Regions from separate parts of the Streptomyces sp. SGAir0957 genome, predicted to be linked through region 2. Evidence: riboswitches for the same ligand, from Rfam matches in the RefSeq annotation. Region 2 holds a riboswitch; the other holds the start of a gene.
What was found. Region 2 has a riboswitch for cyclic di-AMP ahead of C1N81_RS37220 (C40 family peptidase). Riboswitches for the same ligand answer to the same signal wherever they lie in the genome.
Positions count from the first base shown of each region.

Region 1: linked by a shared signal. The riboswitch ahead of C1N81_RS15780 (M23 family metallopeptidase) and the one ahead of C1N81_RS37220 (C40 family peptidase) in region 2 are both predicted to bind cyclic di-AMP.

Region 1 is NZ_CP027293.1:2,421,086-2,424,286, forward strand. Features, by position in the region: gene C1N81_RS15775 (GntR family transcriptional regulator) at 1-562, opposite strand, end outside; gene C1N81_RS15780 (M23 family metallopeptidase) at 845-1,645, opposite strand; cyclic di-AMP (ydaO/yuaA leader) riboswitch at 1,658-1,829, opposite strand; gene C1N81_RS15785 (M16 family metallopeptidase) at 2,061-3,201, opposite strand, start outside.
Region 2 is NZ_CP027293.1:7,136,207-7,139,407, forward strand. Features, by position in the region: gene C1N81_RS37210 (helix-turn-helix domain-containing protein) at 1-490, opposite strand, end outside; gene C1N81_RS37215 (ATP-binding protein) at 776-1,234, shown strand; gene C1N81_RS37220 (C40 family peptidase) at 1,348-1,821, opposite strand; cyclic di-AMP (ydaO/yuaA leader) riboswitch at 1,825-1,955, opposite strand; gene C1N81_RS37225 (hypothetical protein) at 2,475-2,783, opposite strand; gene C1N81_RS37230 (ATP-dependent Clp protease proteolytic subunit) at 2,792-3,201, opposite strand, start outside.

The DNA of each region.
Region 1 (3,201 bases), 4.7 Mb from region 2:
CCCGCTCGGCGTCACCCCGCGCCACGGCGTCGACGATGGCACCGTGCTCGGCCCACGACTCGGCCGGCCGGTCCGGGGCCTCCACGGCGTACATCCAGGCGATCTTGTGCCGGAGCTGGGTGAGCAGGGCGATCAGGCCGGGGCTGCCGGAGGCCTGCGCCAAGGTCTCGTGGAACCAGCCGTCCAGGGAGCGCAGATCCTCGTTCCGGTCCGCCCTGGAGCGCTCCTGACCCAGCCTGACCAGGCCGCGCAGGACTTTCAGATGGGCCTCGGTGCGGCGCTGCGCCGCCCGCGCCGCACCCAGCGGTTCGAGCAGCAGCCGGACCTCAAGGAGGTCGGCGGCCTCCTGCCCGGTGGGTTCGGCCACGCACGCGCCCGCGTGCCTGCGCGTGACGACGAACCCCTCGGCCTCCAGCGTGCGCAGCGCCTCGCGCACGGGCACGCGCGAGACACCGTAGCGGCGTGCGAGCAGCTCCTCAGTGAGCCTGCTGCCGCGCGGGTAGACACCCGCGACGATGTCATCGCGAATCGCGGTGCATACCGAGTGCGCGGGAATCCGCATGATTCGACCTCCGCTTTTGATCCCCGCGCAACGCGGTCGACCGACGCCCGTGCGGGCGCGCTCCCTGCAACTTCGTCCCGACTCTATTCCACGGTTCTCGAATTTCCGACGGGGGACCGGAATTCATGGATATTTTTTGGCCAGGTCAGGAAGTCCGCCGGACGGTGCGATCGCACGCGAAAGCCCCGGCTCGGTGAGCCGGGGCTTGCTGAGCGGAGGCGTGCGCCGGACGCGTAGGCGCATGCCGGACGCGAAAGCGTGTGTCAGACGCGGAAGCGTGTGTCAGACGTTGACGCCGTGCGAGCGCAGGTACGCGACGGGGTCCATGTCGGAGCCGTACTCGGGCGACGTGCGGGCCTCGAAGTGCAGGTGCGGGCCCGTGACGTTGCCGGTGGCGCCGGAGAGGGCTATCTGCTGGCCGGGGGTGACCGACTGACCGACGGAGACGCCGATGGACGACAGGTGACCGTACTGGGTGTACGTACCGTCGTTCATCTTGATCACGATGTTGTTGCCGTAGGCACCGCCCCAGCCCGCCTCGACGACGGTTCCCGCGCCGACGGCGTGCACGGACGTGCCGCTCGCCGCGTGGAAGTCGATGCCGGTGTGGCTGCCGGAGGACCACAGGCCGCTGCTGGCCTGGTAGCCGGTGGAGACGTACGAGCCGGAGATCGGGGCGACGAAGCTGTTGAGGAGGCGCTTGCGCTCGGCCTCGCGGGCGGCGCGCTCCTTGGCCTCGCGCTCCTTGGCGGCCTTCGCCTCGGCCTGGCGCTTGGCCTCCTCGGCCCTCTTCTTGGCCTCGGCCTCGGCCTTCGCCTTGGCCTTCGCCTTGGCGGCCGCCTCGTCGGCGGCCTTCTTCTGAGCGGTGGCCTGCGCGTCGATCTGGGCGGCCATGGAGTCGCCGATGGCGATCGCCTGGGTGAGGCCGTTCTGCTCGGGCGCCGCGGGGGCGGCGAGTGCGGGGGCGGCGAGGCCGCCGACGACACCGGTCGTGGTGAGCGCGGCGACGCCCGCGACCTGCGCGGTGGTGCGCGTGAGACGGCTCGGACGACGGTGCTTCCCGGTGGCACGGGTGAACGCCATGCGGTGGCTGATCCTTTCCTTCCCTCTCGCCTACCGGGTTAGCTGACGGGTTCGGAGCAGGAAGGTCTCCTACGGGCCCTCTCCCCTGCCTCACGGCCGGAAGAGCGCCCGATTCACCCCAGGGACTGCGGTGGGTCCCCGGCTCCCCTGGCTCGCGCCGTGGGGGACTCGGCGATGACTGTCCGGTGTCGCGGGCGCGACGCATGACGGGCGGACAGCCGCACCGACGCTAAGCGGCACCTCATTTGTTCGACAAACGGAACCCGGGTTTTGTAGCGCACACCACAGGCCAGACAGGCAACCTCCATACCAAAACGGGCATATGCCGGGGTTCATGCCGAACGCACACCAAGAAGCCCCGGCGGCCGTGAGGGCTGCCGGGGCTCCTTCCGTGAGCGAAGAGGTCGTGAGGGGGTCAGCCCGCGACGACGGTCACCTCGCCGATACCGAGCGTCTGGACGGGCTCCGCAATGTGCGCGGCGTCGCCCACGAGGATCGTCACCAAACGGTCCGCCGGGAAGGCGCTCACGACGGCCGCGGTGGCCTCCACGGTGCCCGTCTCGGCGAGCCGGCGGTACAGCTGCGCCTGGAAGTCGTCCTGGAGGTGCTGCTCGACCTGGTCGGCGAGGGTGCCCGCGACGGCCGCGGCCGTCTCGTACTTGAGTGGCGCCACGCCCACCAGGTTCTGCACGGCCGTGTCCCGCTCGGCGTCCGTCAGCCCCTCGGCGGCCAGGGTCCGCAGCACCTTCCACAGGTCGTTCAGGGCCGGACCCGTGTTCGGGGTGTCGACGGAGCCGCTGATGGCGAGCATGGCGGCGCCCGTACCGTCCGGCGCGGAGAGCAGCACCTGGGAGAAGGCCCGCACACCGTAGGTGTAGCCCTTCTCCTCGCGCAGGACGCGGTCCAGACGGGAGGTGAGCGTGCCGCCCAGGCAGTACGTGCCGAGAACCTGCGCGGCCCACACGCGGTCGTGCCGGTCGGGGCCGATCCGGCCGATGAGCAGCTGTGTCTGCACCGCGCCCGGACGGTCGACGATGATGACGCGGCCGGTGTCGTCGGCGGTGACCGCCGGGACCGGGCGGGGCTCCGCGGTGTTCCCGGTCCAGGCGCCGAGCGTGTCCTCGAGGAGGGCGTCGAGGTCGACGTCGGCCAGGTCGCCCACGACGACGACCGTGCCGGTGGCGGGGCGTACGTGCTTCTCGTAGAAGGCCCGTACGGCGGCCGCGTCGATGGCGGCGACGGTCTCCTCGGTGCCCTGGCGCGGGCGCGACACGCGCGCGTCGGCCGGGAAGAGCTGCTTGGAGAGCTCCTTGGCGGCGCGCCGGGCCGGGTTGGCGCTCTCGTGCGGGATCTCGTCCAGCCGGTTGCGCACCAGGCGCTCGATCTCGCTGTCCGCGAAGGCGGGCGCACGCAGGGCGTCGGCGAGCAGCGCGAGGCCCCTGGAGAGGCGCGAGACGGGCACCTCGAGGGAGACCCGGACGCCGGGGTGGTCGGCGTGGGCGTCCAACGTGGCGCCGCACCGTTCCAGTTCGGCCGCGAACTCCTCGGCGGAGTGC
Region 2 (3,201 bases):
GCGTCCGCAGCACCTCCTGGCGCGCGAGCCGCACCTCGACCAGCGCCTCGATATGTGAGTCGGGCATGTCGGGCAGCACCGAACGTGTGACCGCGCGCGCATACGCAGGTGTCTGCAACAGACCCGGCACCACGCTGGTCTCCAGCGTCCGTATCCGGCACGCCTGCGACTCCAGACTGATGAAATCGCGGTACGACGGCGGCAGCAGCCCCCGATACGCCTGCCACCAGTGATGACCGCCCGCATCCTCCGCACCGGCCAGCGCCACGACGAGGTCACGCTGGTGCGCGTCGGCTGTCTCGAACGCGTCGAGCAACCGCAGCACGTCCGACGCCTTCACGCCGCTGCGGCCTGTCTCGATCCGGCTCACCTTCGACTGGTGCCAGCCGACGAGACGGGCCGCCTGGCCGCTCGTCAACCCGGCCTGGACTCGTAACGCGCGTAGCTCCGACCCGAGTTTGCGACGACGCACCGCGGGACCGTACTTCATGCCGACTCCTCAACGCTCTACGGGCCGCGTCACCGGGCTCCTTCCCGGCCCGATCAACACGGCCTTTGAGCAGACGGTAGAGGAACCGGTGTGCGCGCGCCCAAATACGGTCTACCGTCGCAGAGTTCACCGCATCGAGCGACAGATATATGCATATCTTGGGGGATCGACAACACCGAAGGGCATCCAAGTGGCACTCTGGCGCGAAGCAGAAGTCGGAGGCCGCACGCCAGCGCACCGCCAGAGTCGCAGGCGCGGCCCCGGTGGGAAAGGGACGACGTCGCCATGGCAGACCACCAGGAAGCATCCGTCACGCTGCCGAGCACTGCCGCCTCGGTCTCCGCTGCCCGCCGGTACGTGAGTACCGTGCTCGCGGAATGGGGCCTGCCGGGGGACACCGACGCGGCCGACACGGTGCGCCTGATCGTCTCGGAGCTTGCGACCAACGCCGTGCAGCACACGCTGGGCCAGTCGCCCACGTTCACCATCGACGTGGAGCTCGAACGCGACGAGCAGCTGCGGATCGGCGTCACCGACAGCCACCCGCGCTACCCCAAACGCCTGCCCGCCGCCGTCGCGCAGGACAACGGGCGCGGCATGGTGATCGTCCGCAGCCTCACCGCGGAGTGCGGAGGCCGCCTGTCGGTCGCGCCCACGGCGGAGGGCGGCAAGACCGTGTGGATCTCCCTGCCGTGGATCACCGGGCTCAAGGGCAGCGCGTCCCGCCCCAGCACCGCGTGCTGAACGCGGCGCGGCCGGTCACCCCTGTGCGTCCGCGTCCCGGTCATCCCTGTGCGTCCGCGTGGGGACGTGCCCGGCGCCTGGCCCGCCCCCACGACTGTCACTTCTGAGCGCGCTCAGCGCACCCGGCCGTACCAGACGCTCTTCGTCCAGATCTTCTGGAGCCGCACCACGTCACCGGTCTTCGGCGAGTGCCAGATGCGTCCCTTCCCGGCATAGATGCCGACGTGGTAGACGCTCCGGCCCGAGTGGAAGAAGACCAGGTCACCTGTCTTGCGGTGGGACGCGGAGACATGGCGGGTCTTGTTGTACTGCTGGCCCGCGGTGCGGGGCAGCTTCTTGCCCGCCCGCTTGAACGAGTAGAGCGTGAGCCCCGAGCAGTCGAACCGGTGCGGGCCCGACGCCCCCCACTTGTACGGCGCACCCTTCTTGGAGGCCGCGACCTTCAGAGCCTTGGTCGAGGCCGTGGCCGCCGATGCCTCGGACGCGGTGCCGGGGACCATCAGCCCCGCACCCGCGACCGCCAACGTGAGGGCCGACGCGGTGCCGGCCCGGGTCAGCAGCGACGGAACACGATTGAGCGCAGTCATGCGCAACCCTTCGTCTGCCGCCTGTGAAGGATGACCTGTCGGGTTCGGGCAGGCGAAGATGCCCGGCCGCGTGCGCGGCTTCACCCCAAGGGCCGATCGGACACCACCTTCGTCAAGGTGGGCCGGTGGCCCGTCGTGCCTGGGTCCTCCACTCCTGCCGATGCACTTCTGTCGACCTGGCATCCGCGCGGCGGCAGGACTCGGCGTCCGCGCGGACCGCCCCGCCGCGGCGGCGGGGGCTTGTCGTCGAAGGGATCTTCACGCACATGTGGGGTGGAATCCGAGTTGAACCGGCGGTAAGTGAGGCTCCTCACGCTTGACCCGTTCAGGTGGACACTGCGCCTTTCGAGTCCCGGCAGCGACCCTCGACCACGCGCGCACCAGGCACGGAAGGCCGGATTCCGGAGTTCGCGTACCACCGGAGCGCAACTCGGGCCGCCTCGTCGACGTACGCATATCTAGGCTGTTCGGCGGTCCACCATCTGGACCGTTTCGGCCCTGACGCAGACGGTTCGTGTCGGAAGTGACCGAAGGTGACCGTAACCGGGCGAGGTTGGCCGTGAACGGCCTCTGGTCGATCGCATCTGACCTTCGGTCGACCGTCAGCGACCGCCCGCCGACCTCAAGCGACCTCCCGCCGACCGCGAGCGGCCTCAGGCGACTGTTTCCGGCGGCAAAGTGACGCGCCGGGTGCGCCTCTCCCCGTCGAGGACGCGCAGAGCCCGCTCCAGGGTTGCGGCGTGCACCTCGCTCTCACCCCGCCGGTGCATCAGTTCCAGCGCGTCGCGCAGCTCCGTCGCGCGGCTCACCAGCGCCTGCGCCGCACGCAGCCCCCGGTACGTGTCCTCGCCGCGCGCCGGATTGACGCGCGCGAGCAGGTCGACCACCGCCAGATAGCTGTCGACGAGCGCGCACTCGGCGCGGGTCAGCGCGGGCAGCGGCGGAAGTTCGGGCGGATACATACGGCGCGTCACCGCCCGGCCGGAGCGCCGGGCGCACCCTTGCGGCCTTGTACGACCCGGTCCACCAGGCCGTACTCCACCGCCTGCCGCGCGTCGAGCACGGTGTCCCGCTCGATGTCCCGGCTGATCCGCTCCTTCTCCTGCCCGGTGTGGCGCGCGAGCAACTCCTCCAGCCGTTCGCGCGTCCGGACCATCTCGCGGGCCTGGATCTCCAGATCGGAGGGCTGGCCCTGCGCCGGCTCGGGGAGCGCGGGCTGGTCGAGCACCAGGCGTGCTCCCGGCAGCATCGACCGCTTGCCCGGCGTCCCGGCCGCGAGCAGTACGGCGGCGACGGACGCCGCCTGCCCGAGGCACACCGTCTCCACCTCGCAACTGACGTACCGCATCGTGTCGTAGACCGCCGTCATCGCGCTGAACG